2 regions of the Methylobacterium sp. 1A genome follow, and region 2 is predicted to be linked to the other one. Evidence: predicted binding sites of a transcription regulator. Region 2 holds the regulator's gene; the other holds the start of a gene.
The links. The regulator LexA, encoded in region 2, represses DNA repair genes until DNA is damaged. The targets are predictions, from matches to a motif close to TGTTCNNNNTGTGTTCNG.
Positions count from the first base shown of each region.

Region 1 (10,860 bases), on a different contig from region 2:
CGCGATTCGAGACGACGAGATAGGAATCTTCGGAACGGGGAGCAACGCCCGGTTCCGGCCGGGCGAGCGGAGTGGGGCCGGAAGACCCCACTCCGCCGTTCAATCACATGCGGTGCATGCGGCGGTGCATGCGGTGATGCATCATCCGGCGCTCCATGCGGCGGTGCATCATGCGCCGCTCCATGCGGCGGTGCATCATGCGCCGCTCCATGGGAGTCATCCGGACATGCGTCACCGCGTCGGGCGCCGACACGGCGCCGGGCATCGCGGGCGCGGCCGAGGCCGGCTGGACGAGGGCGGCGCCACCGAGCGAGGCCAGCACGGCGAAGGCGAAGGTCAGTTTCCTCACGAGGAGACTCCAGTTCTCTGAAGGCCGGGCTCGGCGCCCGGTTCATCCTCCCGAATGGGAGGTGCGGAGAGTCGTCTCGTGCCGGGGGACGGCACGGCGGGTCTGCGAGGACCCGCCGCCATCAACTTCCGATTTAGAGATTCGTTTCCTCGAACGCCTTCACCCACTCGGCGCAGATGCCGGAGCGGACGATGTCGTTGCGGGTGAACTCCACCACGGGGATCGGCATCATCCGGCTCTTGACCATGTGCATGACGGTGCGCAGGCCCGAGGTCTCGCGGAGGTCCGTCTGCGAGACGTCGCCGTTGATGATGACCTGGCAATCGTCGCCGATCCGGGTCAGGAACATCTTGATCTCGTTGATCGTCGTGTTCTGCGCCTCGTCGAGGATCACGAGGCAGTTCTTGAAGGTTCGGCCGCGCATCACCTCGAAGGGGACGATCTCGATGTCGCCGGTCTTCAGGGCGATCTCGAAGGCGGCGGCGCCCATGCGCTCCTTCATGGCCTCGGTGAGGGGGGCGACCCAGGGGGCGATCTTCTCTTCCAGGGTGCCGGGGAAGTAGCCGAGGGACCGGCCCGAGGGCACGTTCGGGCGGGTGATGACCACCTTGGCGATGCGGCGCTGGCGGAGCTGGTCCGCCGCGCGGGTGCCGGCGATGAAGGTCTTGCCGGTGCCGGCGGGCCCCAGGACGATGACCTGCGGCGAGCGGGCGAGGGCGTCGAGGTACTCGGCTTGGCGTTCGGTGAGCGGCTGGATGGGAGCGAGATTGCGTTCTTCGTCGAAGCGTGTGCGATGAATGCGGGACGTGCGGTCTTCAACCAGTTCAAGTCGTGCGCGGCGTCTCTTCATGGATGTACACTCCAACGGGACTTGCCAACCTGGATCTGTCTCTGAACTGCCGTTTACCTGCTTGCTCCCGGTTCTACTCGCTTGCGGAACTTAATACCGGCCCAAGGCCGAAGGTTCCGCCCCGCGCTCGTCCGCCTGTGGAGAGCGTCACGACGTTCCGTGCGCGGCCGAATACGCGATGCAACTGGCGCACCAGTGCGATTCGCGCCCGACGATTGCGCGCCGGGTGTGACTAAGGGGTGACGGTCGGTGAAGGGGCTTCGAAAAAGCCGCGCGGCTGGCGCGGATGCATCAGGTTCGGGACGGTGGTGTCGCGGTAACGCGGCATCCGGCACGGTCGCGATCCTCCCCGCCCGCGCGGGCGAAGCCGGCCGACCCTGCCGCCCTGACACGTCCGGGCTTGGTCGGCGGGACTAGCTCGATCCGGCCTGGACGAAGCTGTCGAGGACCATCTTCCGGCCGGCCTTGTCGAAGTCAACGGTCAGCTTGTTGCCGTCGACTGCCGCGACCGTTCCGGGGCCGAACTTGGTGTGGAAGACCCGCTGGCCGCCCTGGAAGGCCGAGGGCGCGCCCGTCGACTTAGCGATCAACTCGCCCTCGATCTGGCGGGGACCGCCGGACTGGCCCCCGGACCGGCCGCCCGGGCCCGCCGAGCGGAAGCCGCCTCCGGACCCCGATCCGAACCCGGACCGGCCGCCCGGCGCGGTGTTGGCCTGCGCGCGCTGCCAGCCCGGCGTGCCGTAGCTCGATCCGAACGGCGTCGGGTTGCGGTCGAACCGCGAGGCGCCGGCGGAGAAGTGCGCCGGGGCTTCGACCACGTCGACCGCCGTCTCGGGCAACTCGTCGATGAACCGGGACGGGATGGTCGAGGACCAGAGCCCGTGGATGCGCCGGTTGACCGCGAAGGACAGCTTCGCGCGCTTGCGCGCCCGGGTTAGCCCGACATGGGCGAGGCGCCGCTCCTCCTCCAGGCCGGCCCGGCCGCTCTCGTCGAGCGCCCGCTGGTTCGGGAACAGGCCGTCCTCCCAGCCGGGCAGGAACACGGTGTCGAACTCGAGCCCCTTGGCGGCGTGGAGCGTCATCAGCGAGACCCGCTCGGCGCCCTCGGCCTCCGAGGCCTCCATCACCAGGGAGACGTGCTCCAGGAAGGCCGCGAGGTCGGGGAACTCCTCCATGGAGCGGACGAATTCCTTCAGGTTCTCCAGCCGGCCGGCGGCGTCGGCGGAGCGGTCCTTCTGCCACATCTCGGTGTAGCCGGATTCCTCCAGGATGGTCTGCGCGACCTCGCTGTGCGGCTGCGACTCCGCGAGCCGCGCCCAGCGGGAGAAGCTCTCGGTCAGCGCCCGCAGGGTCGAGCGGACCCGGGGCTTCAGCTCGTCGGTCTCGCACAGGCGCGCGGCGGCGATGCGCAGAGGCAGCCGGTTGGCGCGGCCGTAGGTGTGGAGCTGCTGCAGAGTGGCGTCGCCCAGGCCGCGCTTGGGCGTGTTCACGATCCGCTCGAAGGCGAGGTCGTCGCTGACGTTCACAGTGGCGCGCAGGTAGGCCAGCGCATCGCGGATCTCGGCGCGCTCGTAGAAGCGCGGGCCGCCGATGACCCGGTAGGGCAGCCCGAGCTGGACGAACCGGTCCTCGATCTCGCGCATCTGCGCCGAGATCCGCACCAGCACGGCGATCTCCGACAGGGGATGCTGCTTGGACTGGAGGGACTCGATCGACTCGGCGAGCATCCGCGCCTCCTCTTCCGAATCCCACGCGCCCGTCACGGTGACGCGCTCGCCCGGCTCGTCGTCGGTGCGCAGAGTCTTGCCGAGGCGGCTCTCGTTCCTGGCGATCAGCCCCGAGGCGGCGGCCAGGATGTGGCCCGTGGAGCGGTAGTTGCGCTCCAGCCGCACCACCACCGCGCCCGGGAAATCGTGCTCGAAGCGCAGGATGTTGTCGACCTCGGCGCCGCGCCAGCCGTAGATCGACTGGTCGTCGTCGCCCACGCAGGCGATGTTCTTCCGGGACTGCGCCAGCAGGCGCAGCCACAGGTACTGGGCGACGTTGGTGTCCTGGTACTCGTCGACCAGGATGTAGCGGAACCGGTCCTGGTAATTGGCCAGGACGTCGGGGTTCTCCCGCCAGAGCTTGAGGCAGAGCAGCAGGAGATCGCCGAAATCGACGGCGTTCAGCGTCGCGAGCCGGGCCTGGTAGGCGGTGTAGAGGGCGCCGCCCTTGCCGAACGCGAAGGCCGAGGCCTCGCCCGGGGGCACCTGCTCGGGGCCGAGGCCGCGGTTCTTCCAGCCGTCGATGGCGTGGGATAGGGCCCGGGCCGGCCAGCGCTTCTCGTCGACGTTCTGGTCGGCGATGACCTGCTTCATCAGCCGGAGCTGGTCGTCGGTGCCGAGGATGGTGAAGTCGGATTTCAGCCCGACCAGCTCGGCGTGGCGGCGCAGGATCTTGGTGCCGATGGCGTGGAAGGTGCCGAGCCACGGCATGCCCTCTCCGGCCGGCCCGATCAGCGCGCCGATCCGGTGCTTCATCTCCCGGGCGGCCTTGTTGGTGAAGGTCACCGCCAGGATGTCGAAGGGGCGCGCCCGGTTGGTGGCGATCAGGTGGGCGATGCGGGTGGTCAGCACCCGGGTCTTGCCGGTGCCGGCCCCGGCCAGCACCAGGACCGGGCCCTCCGTGGTCTCGACGGCGCGGCGCTGCTCGGGGTTGAGCCCCTCGAGGTAGCCGGCCGCGTCGCGCCGGAGGGCGCCCATGGCGCGGGCGGCGATGGACGTGGCGGGCGCGCCGTCCCCGGTGGGTTGCGGATGCGGGCGGTTCTGCATCCCGCTTCCCTGGACCAAATCGCGAACGGCGTCGAGGCCGTTCGCGCCGCGGCGGGGGCGCGGAGCCATGAAGCGCGGCTGTCCGCGCCGGGGTGATCCGCGTCCTCCGGGCGCGTCGCGCTCCGCGGCCGGCCGCGCGATCCGGAGGCCGCGGGCCCGGGCTGCCCGAGGAACCTCGCGCGTGCCCCGACCGCCGCTCGGGACCGTGGCATCGCCGCTGGCGCCCCCGGCGGCTTATCGTGCTATGGCCGTGGCGACTGACTCGCGGGGGCACGCGGGGCACGGCGGCCCGGTGAGGTCGCGGCCTCGCGCAGAGATGGTGCGGAACGGGACCATTGCGTGATCTTCTGACCGCGCTGGCGTGCGCCGTCATCCTGGTTCTCGTGGCGGCGCTCGCGGTCCCGCCCTTCGTCGACTGGCAGGCCCATCGCGGGCTCGTCGAGCGGGCGCTCGCCCGGTCCCTGGGCGTTCCGGTCCGGACCGACGGCCGGATCGAGGTCCGCCTGCTGCCGTCGCCGCGGCTGCGAGTCGACCGCCTCCACCTCGGCGCCGATCCGGACCGCCCGAGCCTGGATGCTCGGTTCGTCAAGGCCGAGATCGCCCTGGCGCCGCTCCTCAAGGGCGAGTTCCGCTTCACCGAGACCCGGATCGGCCGGGCCGAGATCAAGCTCCCGGTCGCCGGCCCGGACACGCTGAAGCTGCCGCCCGATTTCGGCGGGGCCCTGCGCGACCGCGACCTCGCCATCGAGAACCTGCACATCCAGCAGTTCCTCGTCACCACGCAGGTCCCCGCCACCGGGCGGACCGACCAGCTCTACGTCCAGGACCTGCGCCTGCAGGCGCCGGCCCTGGTCGGGCCCTGGCGGATCGAGGGGACGAGCGGCGGCGTCCCGTTCCGGGCGGTCAGCGGCACGCCGGGACCGGACGGGCGCCTCGCCGCCAAGATCTCCGGCGGCGGCGACGCGACGCCGCGCTTCGAGGCGGACGCGCGGTTCGGCCTCGTCCCCGCCGAATCCGGTGGCGCCCAGGTCGAGGCCGAGGGCTCCGCCCGCCTCGTCGTCGGGCCGCCGACCCAGGTGGCCGGCGCCTACCTGCCGTTCTCGCTGGCCGGCACCTTCAAGGCCCGGGGCACGCAGGTGCGCTTCGAGGCCGTCGACCTCGCCATCGACCCCGGCGGCCGGGCCCTGCGGCTCGGCGGCACCGGACGGCTCGACCTGCGCCAGTGGCGCGCCGGCCTGACCCTGGACGCCCGCCGCCTCGACCTCGACGCCTTCCTGGCCTCGGCGGAGGGGCAGAACCTGATCGCCCGCGGCCTGCCGCGCTCGACGGGCAGCCTGCCGGCGATGCTCGACCTCGACCTCACGGTGGGCAGCGCCGTGCTGGGCGGCGAGGAATGGTCGAACCTCGCCCTCACCGGCACCCTGGAGCGGGCCGGCGGCCTGTTGCTGCGCCGCTTCGCGGTGACCGGCCCGGCCGAGTCCACCGTCACGGCGAGCGGGCAGGTCGAGACGGCGCCGCTGCGCTTCTCCGGCCCGGTGGCGCTCGCCGCCCCCGACTCGGAGGCGCTCGGCCGCTACCTGCGCCGCCTCGGCGCCGAGGGGCCACTCGTCGCGCTGCTCGACGGGCGGAAGATCGAGGCCGCCGCCGACCTGTCGGCCGCCGGGACCGGCCTATCCCTGCGCAACATGCGCCTCGGCCTCGGGCCGGCGCGGATCACCGGGAACGCCCGCTACACCGCCGCCGAGGGCGCCGAGCGCGGGCGGTTCGAGGCCCAGATCCGCGCCACCGGCCTCGACATCGCCGGCCTGCCGCCCCTCGGGACGACCCTCGGCACCCTGCGCGACACCGACCTCGCCCTGACGCTCGAGGCGAAGGACGTCCGGTTCGGCACCGCGGGCTCCGGCACCGGCACGATCGCGGCGCGGATCCAGTCGGACGGCGCCGGCCTGACGGTCGACAGCCTCGACGTCACCGACCTCGCCGGCGCCAGCGCCCGGCTGTCCGGGCAGATCGGCGCGGACGGGACCGGCCGCGTCTCCGGGCGCCTCAAGGCGCCGGCGGCGGCGCCGCTGCTCGGCCTGCTCGAGCGGGTCTGGGTGGGCGAGATCCGCCTGCTGCCCGCCTTCCTGCGGGACGCGCCCCTCGACCTCGCCGTCACCCTCGACCGGGAGGGCGGCGCGGCCGCGGCCCTGCGGACCCAGGCCCGGGGCAGTGCCGGCGGCGGCACCCTCGACCTGACGCTCGCGAGCCGCGGCACGCGGATCGAGGGCGGCACCGCCACCCTCACGGCGCCGCGGGCGGGGGCGTGGTTCGGCCGCACCGACCTCGCCGGCCTGCAGCAACCTGCCGAGCTGCGCCTGACAGCCGAGCGGCCGGAGGGCCAGACCCTCGCCCTGACGGCGAACGGCACGGTCGCGGGCCTGCGCCTCGCCACGGGCCGCCCGATCCTGGTCGGTCCCGACTTCGTCCCCACCGGCGGCACGCTCCGCGCCGAGACGGCCGATCTGGCGCCGTTCCTGACGCTGGCCGGCGCCGCGACCCTGGCACCGGGGGCGTGGCCGGCCGACCTCACCGTCACGCTGTCGCGGCAGCAGGGCGAGGCCGCTGCCGCGCTCGCCGGCACGGTTGCGGGCGCGGGGGTGAACGGGACGCTGCTGCGGGCGGCAGGCGGTGCCCTGCACGGCCGCCTCGCCCTCGACCGGCTGTCGATCCCGCAGCTCGCGGCCGCCCTGGTGATCCCGCCGGGGGCGAACGGCGCGTTCGGCCCGCCGACCGCCCACCCGGCCCTGTCCCTCGACGCCCGCGTGGCCAGCCTGGATCTCGGCCGCGGCCTCGTCGCCACCGACGCGACCGCTGCCCTCGGCCTCGCCGACGCGGGCCTGACCCTGCGCGACCTGACCGGCAAGCTCGCCGGCGGCCGCCTCGCGGGCTCGGTGACGATCGCCCGGCTCGGGGCCGGCGCCTCGGTCTCGGGCTCGGGCAGCCTCGACGGCGCGGCGCTCCCCACCCTGGCCGGCGGCCCGTTCGGCGGCCGCCTGAGCGCCGACCTGCGCTTCGCCGCCACGGCCGAGACCCTGCCGGGCCTCGCCGACAGCCTCTCGGGCAGCGGCGCGCTCACCCTGACGGACCTGAGCCTGCCCGCGGCCGATCCCGCGGCGCTCGGCCGCGCTCTCGCCCGCGCGGCCGAGATGGACGACCCGCTCCGCGAGGGTCGGCTCCAGGCGCTCGTCACCGAGGAACTCGCCCGGGGCGGCGCGCAGGCGCGCGGATCCGCCCGGGCCGCCGCCACGATCGTGGGGGGCGTGCTGCGGGCCGGGCCGTTCGACCTCGATCTCGGGCCGGCCCGCTGGGTCGGCACCGTCGGCTACGACCTGCGCGCCGGGCGCCTCGACGCCCGCGGCACGCTCGCGGGCGGCCCGGTGCCCCGCGGCTGGAATGCCGGGCCGCCCGCGGTCCAGTTCGGCCTGACCGGACCGCTCGGCGCGCCCGAGCGGGTGCTCGACGTCGGCACCCTGTCGAACGGCCTCGCGGCCTTCGTGCTGCAGCGCGAGCTGGAGACGATCGAGCTGACCGAGGCCGACCAGGTGGAGCGGCAGCGCCGCCGCGCCCGGATCGAGATGGATCGGGCCCGCGCGGCGGCCCTCAAGGCCGCGGCGGACAGGACTGCCGCCGACAAGGCCGCCGAGGAGGCGGCGAGGCGGCCGCGCAACCCGGAGGAGGGTGCTGCCCAGCCACCGGCGCCGGCCGAGGCCCGGCCGTGAGGCCGGCCGCGTCCTGAGGGCGGGGGTGGGGCTGGCCAGCGTGACGGCCTCAGGCGCAGCACCCCGTGGAGCGCCGCGCCCGCACGGGCGGCGGCTCTACGCCTTCCCCACCGCCATCAGCGCGAAGGCGTAGATCAGCGCCACCTCCTCCAGCCGGTCGAACCGGCCGGCGGCGCCGCCGTGGCCGGCCTCCATGTTGATCCGCAGGAGCACCGGCCCGCCGCCCGTCATGGTGGCGCGCAGCCGCGCGACCCACTTGGCCGGCTCCCAGTAGGTCACCCGCGGGTCGGTGAGGCCGCCGAGGGCCAGGATCGCCGGGTAGTCCTTGGCGGCGACGTTGTCGTAGGGCGAGTACGACAGGATCGTCCGGAAGGCGGCCTCGCTCTCGCCCGGGTTGCCCCATTCGGGCCATTCCGGCGGGGTCAGCGGCAGCTCCGCGTCCAGCATGGTGTTGAGCACGTCGACGAAGGGCACGTCGGCGACGATGCCGGCGAACAGTTCCGGGGCGAGGTTGGCCACCGCCCCCATCAGCATCCCGCCCGCCGACCCGCCATGGGCGACGATGCGCTTCTCGGACGTGTAGCGCGCGTCGATCAGAGCGCGGGCGCAGGCGATGAAGTCCGTGAAGGTGTTGGGCTTCTTCTCGCGCTTGCCGTCGAGGTACCAGCGCCAGCCCTTCTCGGTGCCGCCGCGGATATGGGCGATCGCGTAGACGAAGCCGCGGTCGACTAGGCTCAGGAGGTTCGTGCGGAACGCCGCCGGCATCAGCGTGCCGTAGGAGCCGTAGCCGTAGAGCAGCAGCGGCGCGCCGCCGTCGAGGGCGAGGTCCCGGCGGTGCAGCAGCGAGATCGGCACCTGCTCGCCGTCCGGCGCGGTGGCGAAGAGCCGCCGGGTCACGTAGGCGGCCGGGTCGTGGCCGCTCGGCACCGCCTGCCGCTTGCGCAGGAGCCGGGTTCGGGTTGCGCAGTCGTAGTCCCAGGTCTCCGACGGGGTCGTCATCGACGAGTAGACGAAGCGGATCGTGGCCGTGTCGAAGGCGAGCCCGGCCCGCAGTCCGAGGGAGTAGGCCTCCTCGGCGAAGGCGACGACGTGCTCGGTGCCGTCGGCGAGGTCGCGCACCACGATCCGCGGCTTGGCGTTCTCGATCTCCAGCCGGACCAGGTGGCCGGCCAGCAGGTGCAGGTAGCGGATCATCACCCCGGGCCGGTGCGGCACGAGGTCGGTCCAGTTGGCGCGGCCCGGATCGTCGAGCGGCGCGGTGACGATCTTGAAGTCCTCGGCGCCGTCCGCGTTGGTGCGGATGAACAGGCGGTCGCCGCGGTGCTCGACGCCGTAGATCAGCAGCGGCGTGCGCGGCTCGACGAGGCGCAGGGGGGCGTCCTCCGCGTGGCGGTCGAGCAGCCGGACCTCGGAGGTCTCGTGGTCGCTCACCGTCACGTCGAGGAAGGCGCCGGACTGCGTCTTGCCGATGTGGACGAAGTAGCCGGCATCGGCCTCCGTGTAGACGGTCTCGTCCTCGCTCTGCCCCGTGCCGACGCGGTGGCGCATCACCTTGGCGGGGCGGTGGTTGGCGTCCACCGCCACGTACCAGAAGCTCGCGCCGTCCGCGGCCCAGACCGCCTCGCCGGAGGTCGCCTCGACCCGGTCGTCGAGATCGAGGCCGGTGGCGACGTCGCGCACCCGGATCGTGTAGAGTTCCGAGCCCTTGGTGTCGGCGCTCCAGGCGAGCCGGGCGTGGTCGTCGGAATGCACCGCGGCGGCGATCTCGAAGAACGGCAGGCCCTCACCCTCGCGGTCGCCGTCGATGAGGATCGTCTCGTCCGGGTCCAAGCCCGACTCGGGCACGTCGGGTGATGTGGCCGGCCGCCGGCAGATCAGCGGGTGCTGCCCGCCCTCGCGGTGGCGGGTGTAGTAGGCGAAGGGCCCGTCCGGCTCGGGGACGCCGCTCTCGTCCTCCTGGATCCGCCCGCGCATCTCGGCGACGAGCTGCCGCCGGAGCTCCGCGCTCCCGGCGAGCGCCGCCTCGGCGAAGGCGTTCTCGGCGTTCAGGTAGGCGGCGATGTCCTTCGGCAGCGCGGCCGGGTCCTTCAGGACCGTCTGCCAGTTCTCGGCCTTCAGCCACGCGTAGTCGTCGGTGATCTCCTGCCCGTGGACGCTGAAGCGTCGCGGCCGGGCCTCGGCCACCGGCGCGCCGGTCCTGTGAGCGAGCAAGCCGTGGCCGATCTCCGTCATCGTCTCTCCCGTCGGGTCCCGTCGCGCGCGGGTGTCGCGTCCGGGTGAGGGGATGTGTCCCGCCGGGCGCGCGGATGCAAGGCGTCCGGGGGCGCGGCCGGGGCGGGCGGCGCGTATCGCCGGCCGGGACGGCGCGGTCGCGGGACCGGGGCCGATCCGTTGCTTTCCGGCATCGGTGGCGCGGGAAACGGTCCGGCCGACGACGCGATCCGCCGGCGCGGTCCCGCGCCGGGGCCGCGTCGGGAGCCGCGCCGGGGCGGCCCGATCGTGCGGACTCGGCGAAGGCCCCGAACCCGCCAGGGACTTGGCGCAGCGGCCGATTTCGGCCTCAACGCGGCACCGGAACGCCGCGGGTGCGCCACAGATCCTGACAAGTCGAGCCGAGCACAGGCCCGAGAAAATCGCTCTGGGATTATCCGGCTCCGCGATCCGTCCGACATGAAGGGGGACTTGCGGATGGTGGAATGGCCGATTCGATGCATGTTGTGTGTGCTGAGTACCGGAAACATCGTGCGAAGCGGGGGACAACGGGCGTACTGGCGGGTGTTGCGGGGTTGCTGAGTCTGCCGGCGGAGGCGGCGGAACTTCCCGATCGGCAAAAATCGCAGCTCATCGAGCACGTGCGGATCTGCTCGGCCTACGGCCAGGCCTTCTTCTTCATCCCCGGCACCGATACCTGCCTGCGCCTCTCCGGCCGCGCGCGCTACGAGTACGCCTACCAGCCTTCCTACAGCCGTTCGGGGAGCGCGACCGCCACCCCAGGGGATTACAGCGGCTACCAGGGCCGCCTCCGGATCAACCTCGACGCCCGGTCCCAGACGTCCTACGGCACCCTGCGCGCCTTCCTCCGCCTCG
Region 1 covers NZ_JBYQVE010000002.1:589,771-600,630, reverse strand. The annotation lists gene ACX9MN_RS23075 (hypothetical protein) at 104-349, opposite strand; gene ACX9MN_RS23070 (PhoH family protein) at 483-1,199, opposite strand; gene ACX9MN_RS23065 (ATP-dependent helicase) at 1,613-4,012, opposite strand; gene ACX9MN_RS23060 (AsmA family protein) at 4,348-7,773, shown strand; gene ACX9MN_RS23055 (S9 family peptidase) at 7,870-10,005, opposite strand; gene ACX9MN_RS23050 (porin) at 10,470-10,860, shown strand, end outside.
Region 1: ACX9MN_RS23065 (ATP-dependent helicase) is a predicted target of LexA. The motif match lies at 4,023-4,040, and genes of this name have one in related genera.

Region 2 (10,860 bases):
GCAGGAAGTTCGACGTATAGTCGAGGTCGTTCTTCGGGTACACGAAGGGCTGGCCGATCGAGTACTTGTAGGCCATCGCGGCGAGCGTCGGCATCTTGGCGATCATGCGGATCGACGCGATCAGCCGCTGGCTCTCGTCCGTGATGTCGGTGGAATCGTGGTAGAAGGCCGAGAGGGCGCCCACCGAGGCGACCATGACGGCCATCGGGTGCGCGTCGCGGCGGAAGCCGGTGAAGAACCGGTTCATCTGGTCGTGCACCATGGTGTGGCGCGTGACCCGGTACTCGAAATCGGCCCGCTGGGCGGCGGTCGGCAGGGCGCCGAACAGCATCAGGTAGCAGGTCTCGAGGAAGTCGCCCTTCTCGGCGAGCTGCTCGATCGGGTAGCCGCGGTAGAGCAGCACGCCCTCGTCACCGTCGATGTAGGTGATCTTCGACTCGCACGAGGCCGTCGAGGTGAAGCCCGGGTCGAAGGTGAAGGCGCCGGTCTGGGCGTAGAGCTTGCCGATATCGATCACGTCCGGCCCGATCGTGCCGGTTTTCACCGGCAGTTCGATCGACTTGCCGTCCACGGTGATGGTGCTGGGTGCGCTCATGGATCGTGGACCCTTCTCTGGCGACGTGGCGGATGCCGGCCTCGGGCTGCCCGAGTCGGTCCCGGGGGCCTGAGCACACGCATTATGCTGCGGGTGCTCACAGCCATGGGTTACCCAAACGGCAGTGCAGCAGCAACGGGGTCGGTGACAACCCGCCCCCGTCGCCAAGCGAATTCCGCCAACCGATTTCCACCCAACGCAATCCGGGTCGGGGCCGGCAGTTCCCTGTCCGCTCCCGGTCCGCGCGCGGTGGTCCCAGCGCCGCCTCGTCCCCGCCTCGTCCCTGCCCTCAGCCCGGCCTCAGCCCTGCGGCGCCTGATCCCCGAGGCGCGCCAGGGTTTCCTCCCGGCCGAGCACCGCCATCACGTCGAACAGGGGCGGGGAGGTGGTGCGGCCGGTGAGCGCCGCGCGCAGGGGTTGGGCCACCTGCCCGAGCTTGCAGCCGGCCGATTCCGCGTACTGCCGCACCGCGCCCTCGGTGGAGGTCGCGCTCCAGTCGGGCAGCGCCTCGAGCACCGGCCGCACCCCGGCGAGGCGGCCGCGCCCCTCGTCGGAGAGCAGGGCGCGGGCCTTGTCGTCGAGCGCCAGGGGCCGCTGGGCGTAGAGGTAGTAGGCGCTGTCGAGGAGCTCGATCAGCGTCTTGGCCCGCTCCTTCAGGCCCGGCATGGCCTGGACGAGCTTGTCCTTGAGATCGGGCCGCAGCGGCGCCGACAGGCCGCGCTCCGGCCCGACGTTGGGCAGGATGGTCTCGATCGCCGCGACGAGGTCGGAATCGGCGCTGGTGCGGATGTAGAGGCCGTTGAGGTTGGCGAGCTTGGCGAAGTCGAACCGCGCCGCGGAGCGCCCGACCGCGCCGAGGTCGAAGGCCGCGACCATCTCGTCGGTGGAGAAGACCTCCTGGTCGCCGTGGCTCCAGCCGAGCCGCACGAGGTAGTTGCGCAGGGCCGCCGGCAGGTAGCCGAGATCGCGGTAGGCCTCGACGCCGAGCGCGCCGTGGCGCTTCGAGAGCTTGGCCCCGTCCGCCCCGTGGATCAGCGGGATATGCGCCATCCTCGGGATGTCCCAGCCGAGAGCCGAGAAGATCTGGCTCTGGCGCGCCGCGTTGGTGAGGTGGTCGTCGCCGCGGATGATCTGCGTGACGCCCATGTCGTGGTCGTCGACCACGACGGCGAGCATGTAGGTCGGCGTCCCGTCCGAGCGCAGCAGGACGAGGTCGTCGAGGTCCTTGTTGGCCCAGGTCACGCGGCCCTGGACGGCGTCCTCGACCACGGTCTCGCCCTCGGTCGGGGCGCGCAGGCGGATCACCGGCTTGACCCCGGCGGGGGCCTCGGACGGGTCGCGGTCGCGCCAGCGGCCGTCGTAGCGCGGGGCGCGCCCCTCCGCGCGGGCGGTCTCGCGCATCTGCGTGAGCTCCTCGGCGGTGGCGTAGCAGTGATAGGCGCGGCCCGCGGCCAGCAGCTCCTCGGCGACCGCGCGGTGGCGCTCGGCGCGAGCGAACTGGAAGACCACGTCGCCGTCCCAGTCGAGGCCGAGCCAGGAGAGGCCGTCGAGGATCGCGTCGATCGCCCCCTTGGTGGAGCGCTCTCGGTCGGTGTCCTCGATGCGCAGCAGCATCGTGCCGCCGGTGTGGCGGGCGTAGAGCCAGTTGAACAAGGCCGTGCGGGCCCCGCCGATATGCAGGTAACCCGTGGGCGAGGGGGCGAAGCGCGTGACGACGGCTGAGGACATCGGTCCGGTATGTTCCGGGGCTGGTCGCGGACGGGGCGCGACGGACGGCGAAGGGGCGGCGGAGCGGCGAGGGGCTCGACAGGGCGCCCGTAGCACGAAGAACCCGCTGTAGCACGGGCCGGCGGATGCGTTAAGAATCGCCCGCAGAATCGCCCGGCCCCGACGACAGGTCGCGCGGAGCGGGGCGGCGGCGATGCGGCGGATCGGCGCGAGGCGGGCGGACGGCGCGGTCGCGCTGATCGGCCCGCGCGCCCGAGCCCTTCCCGCCGCCCTCTTGGCCGCCCTCCTGGCCGCCCTCCCGGCGCTCCGCGACTGGGTCGTCGCCGGCCTCGCCCGCGAGGCCGAGCAGCGCCGGCTGTTCCCCTGGCTGGCGGTGGCCTTCGGCGGCGGGATCCTGGTCTACTTCGCGGCGGCCGACGGCGCGCCGAGCCTCGCCGCCCCCCTGATCGCGGCCGGCCTCGCGCTGGCGCCGGTCCCCGTCCTCGGCGCGCGGCCGGCGGCCCTGGCGGCGGCGCTCGCGGTGGCGGCCGCGTTCCTCGGCTTCGCGGCGGCGACCTGGCGGGTCTCGCAGGTCGCCGCACCGATCCTCACCCGCACCACGATCGGCCCGCTCGTCGGAACGGTCGAGGCCCTGGACGAGCGCGAGGTGGGCGCCCGGCTGGTGATCCGGGTGGAGAGCTTCGCCGGCCTCGCGCCGGAGGCGCGGCCCGCCCGGGTCCGGGTCTCGTTCCGGAAGACGCCGATCCCGCGTCCCGGGGACGGCGTCGCCGCCACGGCCCGGCTGCTGCCGCCCCCGGAGGCGGCCCGGCCCGGCGGCTACGACTTCGCCCGGGACGCCTATTTCCAGGGGATCGGCGCGGTGGGCTCGCTGATCGGCACCGTCACCGTCCGGGAACCGTCCGGGCCGCCGCCGCTGGGCCTGCGGCTCGCCGCTGCGCTCGACGCGGCGCGCAACGGGCTCACGCGCCGGATCGCGGAGGCCGCCGGCGGCCAGGCGGGTGCGGTGGCGGCGGCCCTGGTGACGGGCAAGCGCGGCCTCATCGGGCCGGCCACCAACGACGCGCTCCGCGCCGCCGGCATCTACCACGTGGTGTCGATCTCGGGCCTCCACATGGTGCTGGCCGCCGGCGTGGTGTTCTGGCTGGTGCGGGCGCTCCTCGCCGCGGTGCCGCTCTGCGCGCTGCTCTGGCCGATCAAGAAGATCGCGGCCGGCTTCGCCATGGTCGGCGTCACCGCCTACTGCGCCTTCTCGGGCTGGGACATCGCGGCCGAGCGCTCGCTGATCATGACCCTGATCATGCTCGGCGCGATCCTGGTGGACCGGCCGGCCCTGTCGATGCGCAACCTCGCCCTCGCGGCGCTGATCGCGCTCGCCCGGGAGCCGGAGGGCCTGCTCGGCCCGAGCTTCCAGATGTCCTTCGGCGCCGTGGCCGGGCTGATCGCCTGCGCGCGGCTGATCGACGGGCGGCTGCTCGTGCGCCCGGGGGCCGGGCGGATCGGGCGGCTCGTCGGGACCGGCCTGTCGGCGATCACCGGGACCCTGGCCACGACCCTGGTGGCGCAGGTCGCGACGGCCCCCTTCGCCACCTACCACTTCCAGACGGTCCAGCCCTTCGGCCTCGTCGGCAACGCCCTGACCCTGCCGCTCGTCTCCCTGGTGGTGATGCCCGCCGCGGTGATCGGCTGCCTCGCCTATCCCTTCGCCCTCGACCGGCCGGTCTGGTGGCTGATGGGGCAGGCGGTGGCCGGGATGCTGGCGATCTCGGACTGGATCGCCGGGTTCGAGCGGGCGGTCCTGGTGCTGCCGGCCTTCGGCGCCGGGGCGCTGGCCCTGCTGACCGCCGGCCTGCTGCTGGGGACGCTGCCGGCCTCGCGCCTGCGCTGGCTCGCCGTGCCGCCGGTCCTGCTCGGGCTCGTCCTCGCGGCCCGGCCCGACCACTACGACCTCTACGTCGACCGGCAGGGCGCGGGGGCCGCGGTGCGGGGCCCGGACGGGCGGCTCGCGGCCCTCGGCAGCCCTTCGGGCTTCGTCCTCGAGCAGTGGCTGAAGGCGGACGGCGACGGGCGGCGGTCCGCGGCGCTGATCGTCCGGTCGGGCAGCGGGCGCTGCGACCGGCTCGGCTGCACCGCCCGGCTGCCGGACGGGCGGGCGGTCGCCCTGGTCCGGGACCGGCGGGCCTTCCCGGAGGATTGCGCCCGCGCCGCGGTGCTGATCACGGGCCTCGCGGCGCCGCCGACCTGCACGGGGCCGCTGGTGATCGACCGGCGCGTCCTCGCCGCCCGCGGGGCCGTGGCCCTCCGGATCGACGGCGACGGCTTCGCCGCGCGCTACGCCCGGAACGACGGCCGCGCCGTGCCCTGGCAGCCGGCCGCCGGGCGCGGGCCTGGACCGCCGCGGCCGGTCACCGCGGAGCCGGGCGACCGCCCCGCGGAGGACGGGGTCGCCGCGACGCCGGAGGCCGACGCCGCGCCGGGCGGAGACCTCGCCCCCGGCGACGCGCCGGCCGAGCCGCTTCAGTAGCGGCGGACGAGGCTCACGAGGCGGCCCTGGATCCGGACCCGGTCGGGCCCGAGCACGCGGGTCTCGTAGGCCGGGTTGGCGGCCTCGAGGGCGATCGACGAGCCGCGGCGGCGCAGGCGCTTGAGCGTCGCCTCCTCGTCGTCGATCAGTGCCACGATGATGTCGCCGGTATTGGCCGTCTCCTGCTTGCGGATGACCACGAGGTCGCCGTCCAGGATGCCCGCCTCGACCATCGAGTCGCCGCGCACCTCGAGGGCGTAGTGCTCGCCGCCGGCCACGAAGTCCGGCGACAGGGTGATGGCGTGGCTCTGGTTCTGGATCGCCGAGACGGGCGTACCGGCCGCGATCCGGCCCATGACCGGGATCGAGATGGCGCGGCCGGACTCGTCGATCATCCGCGTGCTCGCCGGGGCCGGCGGCTGCTTGGACTTACCGCCCTCGACCACGCTCGGCGTGAAGCGGCGCGGCTCGACGGGGGCCTGAGTCGCCGGAGCGGCCTGGGTCAGGCTCTCGGGGATCCGGATCACCTCGATGGCGCGCGCCCGATTGGGGAGGCGCCGGAGGAAGCCGCGCTCCTCGAGCGCCGTGATCAGCCGGTGGATGCCGGATTTCGACTTGAGATCGAGGGCATCCTTCATCTCGTCGAACGACGGCGGGACACCGCATTCCTGCATCCGGCTCTGGATGAATCGCAGGAGGTCCAGCTGCTTGCGCGTGAGCATCGACGGGGGACTCGCGGCTTGGCGGACCGCCACGTGACGGTCTCCGAAACAAATCACGAACAGGTTAAACGTTCCGCAAGTGTTCCGCAAGAGCGGCACCGCTCGGCCCGGCGCGCCGCGGCGCGCCCGCGGGAGTAAGGTCGAGAAACGCATTGACGGCGCAAGCGGAGCCGTTTCAATGCATCGCGGCGCCCCGCCGGGAAGGCGGCGGATCCGGGGCGCGGGCTGGGACCCTCTTGGAATGACGAGGATGCGACGACCCGCAGCTCTGCTGCCCCTCGGCCTCGCCGCCCTCGGCCTCGCCGGCTGCACCACCGGATTCTCCTACATCTCGCGGAACTACGTGGCGCTCACTCCCCAGGTCGTCACGATCGGCTGCAAGGAGCCCTACGAGGTCTACGACAACCGGCAGCTGCGCCGGATGCTGATCGTGTCCAACGCCCTGCGCGAGTATACCGGCTGCAACCTGAGCGAGGTCCGGATCGATCCGGAGCCGGGCGCCACCCGGGTGAAGCGCTTCCGCACCGCCGCCCGGGCCTATCTCGACGAGACCGTGCGCGAGGATTGCCGGATCACCGGCGAGACCGTGTTCGATCCGCTGAAGACTGAGTTCGCCTACGCCTGCGACGCGCCGATCGAGAAGCGCGGCACCGTGGTCCCCCGCCTGCCGGGCCGCAATCCGGGCCTCGGCGTGCGCTGACGGCTGGCGGCGCGTCCTCAGGCGCCCGGCTTCGGGAAGGTCCGCTCCGCGGCGTCGCCGGCGGCGGCCAGCAGGGCGCGGGCGAAGGCCCGGGCCTCCGTCCGGTCGAGCACGATCGCGGCGGTGACCGGCGCACCGCCGAGGTCGGCGAGGGCGAGTTCCAGGCGCACCCCGTCGGGCACGGCGCTCGCCTGAAGGCTCCAGCCGGAGCCCCGGTCCGTGCTCTCCGCCATCGTGTTCCTCCCGCATGCCCGGCACGGCGCCGCGCGCCCACCGGAACGGCCAGGCCCGGGACCGCTCCCGGAGCCGCGCTCCGATCTTCCCTGCCTCGCCTGTCCGCGTTCCTCAAGGCCACAGGCCGCGCAGGGGTGGAGATGCGCGCCGTCGCGGATGCCGGCGGCCGCATCGCGGCGACGCGGGGCGGCACGGGTCCGCGCCCGCGCCGCAGCGCGGGCGAGGGCAGGGGCGGCCGGGATGGGAGCCGGCTTCGGGGCGATTGACGCGAGGCCGCCGATGATGTCTCCCGCGGGCTCCGATCAGGTGGAGTTCGAACATGCAAGAGATCTGGTTCCGCACGGGCGAGGCCACGGTGCTGGCGGCCGAGGGCCAGTACACCGACGCCATGCCGGAGGTGCTGATCGGCTCGGTGCGCGGCCCGGTCGGTCAGGCCTTCGCGTCGATGATGGGGCAGGTCCAGGGCCACACGCGGATGTTCGTGGTGCGCGACCTCAACCAGCTCGTGCGCCCGGCCACGATGATGACCACCAAGGTCACGATCCACACGGCCGAGTATGCCGAGCTCCTCGGCGGCGTGGTCCAGGCCGCCACCGGCGACGCGATCGTGGACTGCATCATCGAGGGCATCCTGCCGAAGGACGGGCTCGACGAGCTGTGCATGATCATCATGATCTGGCTCGATCAGCGCTGCGCCGAGGACGACAACCTCGACCAGAAGGACCTCTACCGGACCAACTACGAGGCCACGAAACTCGCCATCGCCCGCGCCCTCAAGGGCGAGCCCACGGTCGACGAGCTGATCGCCAACCGGAAGACCGTGAAGCACTACGCGCTCGACGGCGTGATCGAGTACTGAGCGGCCGCTCGGCGGGGCACGCCGCCCCGTCATCGCGCGGCGAAGCGCGTCGGGGCAGCGCGCGTTCGGTGACCGTGGCGCCGCCTGGATCGCTTCGCTGCGCTGGCAAGGAGGGGGCCAGCCCGGTTCCTTCGATGGTTTGTGGGTCAACCCGGTCCCGACGCACGCCCCACGGGCGTGCGTGCGTAGAGATCGGCCACGGCACACTCGAGGCCGAAGACGGGGAGCGCCAGACGATCATCCCCGGTGAGGCGGGTGCGGGTCCAAGTCTCACCGCTGCGCACGGAAAGAGACAGTGCGCAGCTCCTCTGCTCGATCAGAAGCACGGCCTGACAGAGCGGCAACGCCTCGTAGCCCGCGCGCTTGACGTCGATCTTCGTCCGGTGCGTACCGGGCAGCTTCCGGTGATCGCTCGGCGAGAGGATCTCGGCGGCGAGGTAACAGCCCTCGACCACGTTCTGGTCGGGCTCGATGGTCGCCGCATCGATGACCGCGACATCCGGGACGTAGGTGTGTCCCGTGAGGAACGGCCTGAGGTCGATGGCGGGATCGTGGATGGCGATCCACGACGAGCCCGACCGCTCCAGAGCCGCGTTCAGCAGGCGCTGGAAATTCACGACCACGACCTGATGGATGAGGCTCGGCCGGGCCTGCATCACGATCTGGCCCTCGATGAGCTCCCACTTCTCCTCATCGGGGCGCGTCTCGATGAAGTCCCGGAAGCCCCGATGGGGATCGGTCCTGTGGATGGGCGGGGTCTTGAGAGTCGTCATGGGCAGCCAGGGCCGAGTCGACGGAGATCGAGGATTCCGCCGACGGTTCGCCCGGTCAAGGGCGCCTAACCCGGCGGGATACGCCCCACCGAGCACAGGGTGCGCATCGTGCTGCTGCCCGGGTCGGTGTAGCAGGACGCCGACCAGCCGTTCTGCTGGATGAACGACTTGCGCCGCTCCGCCAGCGCGGTCCGGTAGGCGGTGGCGATGATCGGCTCGACGGTCGCGGCCGGTTGGCCGATGAGGATCTCGGAGGCCACCGACAGGTCGCGGAAGAAGGTCGCCGAGGGGCTCGGCTCGGCGGAGGTCGCCTGCACGATCGGCTCGGCCCGGCAGGTCACGTCGAACTTGATCGGGCCAGCCACGCGGATGTCGATGCTGGGGCCGGCGCGCTTGCCGACCCGGCCGCCGATCGCGTCGGCGATCTGGCGGGTGAGGTCGTCGCAGCTGTCGGCCCGGGCGGCCTCCGCCAGGAGGGGCAGGGCCGCGCAGGCGGCGAGGAGGAGGCGCGGGACGGAGAAGCTCGACATCGCCGCACTCTACGCGCGGCGCAGGGCCTGTCGAGGGGCTGGTCGAGGGCCGCTCGAAGGGCCGGCCTCAGTGGAAATCCCGGCTGGGGAACACGCGCCGGTCCGGGGGCACGCCGAAATCCGTGTTCTCGGGCGGCAGCTTCATGCCGGCCTCGCGCAGGTCGCGCAGGGCGGCGGTGAGGTCGCGAAACCCCTCCGCCACGAGGTGGACCACCCCGTCCGCCCGCTGGATCCGGCCGCGCACGGCGAGGAACCGCGCCTGCATGGCGATCCGGCGGTTCGCCTCGAACACGGTCTTCCAGACGATCACGTTGGCGATACCGGTCTCGTCCTCCAGCGTCAGGAAGACCACGCCCTTGGCGGTGCCGGGCCGCTGGCGGATCAGCACGAGCCCCGCCACCGTGACCCGCGCCCCCTGGGGCAGCGCCGGATCGAGATGGGCCCGGGCCGGGATCGCGCCGATCCGGGCGAGCCGCCCCCGGAAGAACGCGACCGGGTGCCCCTGGAGCGACAGGCCGGTGGCGGCGTAATCCTCGGCCACGGCCTCGGACGGGGCCAGGGGCTGAAGGTCCACCGTCGGCTCGTGCCGGAACAGGCCGTCATCGGCGTGCCACGCGAAGAGCGGCAGGGGTGCGTCGAGGAGATGGGCGCGGCGCTCGCTCGCATCGGCCTTGGCGGCCTTGCGGGATGACGTCCCCTCCAGGGTGCGGACCATCCACAGGGCGGCGCGCCGGTCGAGGCCGAGCGAGCGGAACGCGTCCGCCTCCGCCAGCCGCTCCAGGGTGTTGCGGGGCAGGGCGAGGGACGCCTGCAGGCCCTCGATGCTGGCGTAGCCGTTGGCGCGCAGCCGCACGAGCCGGCGCATCGCGGCCTCGGGCAGGCCGCGCACGACGCGCAGACCGATCCGCACGGCGTGCAGCGCCGGATCCCCGGCCGGCTCCAGGGTGCAGTCCCAGTCGCTGGCGTTGACGCAGACGCCCCGCACCTCGACCCCGTGGGCCCGGGCGTCGCGCACCAGCTGGGCCGGCTGGTAGAAGCCCATCGGCTGGGCGTTGAGGATCGCGGCCAGGAAGACGTCGGGGTGCCGGCACTTCATCCAGGCCGAGGCGTAGACGAGGAGCGCGAAGCTCGCCGCGTGGCTCTCCGGGAAGCCGTAGGTCGAGAAGCCGCGGATCTGCGCGAAGCAGCGCTCGGCGAAGTCCTGCGGGTAGCCCCGGCGGGTCATGCCGCCCACGAACTTCTCCGCGAAGCCGCCGATCGACCCGACGTGGCGGAAGGTCGCCATCGCCCGGCGCAGCCCGTCGGCCTCGGCCGGGGTGAAGCCCGCCGCCGTGATGGCGATCTGCATGGCGTGCTCCTGGAACAGCGGCACGCCGTAGGTCTTCTGCAGGACCTCCTTCAGCTCGTCCGCCGGGCCGTGATCCGGGTGCGGGGCCGGGTACTCGACCGGGTCGATCCCGGAGCGTCGCCGCAGGTAGGGATGGACCATGTCGCCCTGGATCGGGCCGGGGCGCACGATCGCGACCTGCACCACGAGGTCGTAGAACTCCCTGGGCTTCAGGCGCGGCAGCATCGACATCTGCGCCCGGCTCTCGACCTGGAACACGCCGACGGAATCGGCCTTCGTCAGCATCGCGTAGGTCGCGGGATCGTCCTGCGGCAGGTCGGCCAGCGTCTCGTAGAAGGTGCCGTGATCCTTCTCCAGGAAATCGAGGCCGCGCTTGAGGCAGGTCAGCATGCCGAGCGCCAGCACGTCGACCTTCATCAGGCCGATCGCGTCGATGTCGTCCTTGTCCCACTCGATGAAGGTGCGGTCCGCCATGGCGCCGTTGCCCACCGGCACGGTCTCGTCGAGGCGGCCGCGTGTCAGCACGAAGCCGCCGACATGCTGCGACAGGTGGCGGGGGAAGCCGATCAGCTGGTGGGCGAGGTCGAGCGCCTGCCGGATCGCCGGGTTCTCCGGGTCGAGCCCGGCCTCGCGCACGTGCTGGTCCGGCATGCCGGTGCCCCAGGAGCCCCAGACCGTGTCGGCGATCGCCGCGGTCACGTCCTCGGTCAGGCCCAGGACCTTGCCGACCTCGCGGATCGCCATGCGGGGCCGGTAGTGGATCACCGTGGCGCAGAGGGCGGCCCGCTCCCGGCCGTAGCGGGCGTAGAGGTGCTGGATCACCTCCTCGCGGCGCTCGTGCTCGAAGTCG
Region 2 covers NZ_JBYQVE010000001.1:3,086,969-3,097,828, forward strand. The annotation lists gene gltA (citrate synthase) at 1-595, opposite strand, end outside; gene gltX (glutamate--tRNA ligase) at 896-2,323, opposite strand; gene ACX9MN_RS15100 (ComEC/Rec2 family competence protein) at 2,517-4,844, shown strand; gene lexA (transcriptional repressor LexA) at 4,838-5,566, opposite strand; gene ACX9MN_RS15110 (hypothetical protein) at 5,817-6,266, shown strand; gene ACX9MN_RS15115 (hypothetical protein) at 6,284-6,499, opposite strand; gene fae (formaldehyde-activating enzyme) at 6,820-7,359, shown strand; gene ACX9MN_RS15125 (Uma2 family endonuclease) at 7,506-8,132, opposite strand; gene ACX9MN_RS15130 (hypothetical protein) at 8,198-8,662, opposite strand; gene ACX9MN_RS15135 (error-prone DNA polymerase) at 8,730-10,860, opposite strand, start outside.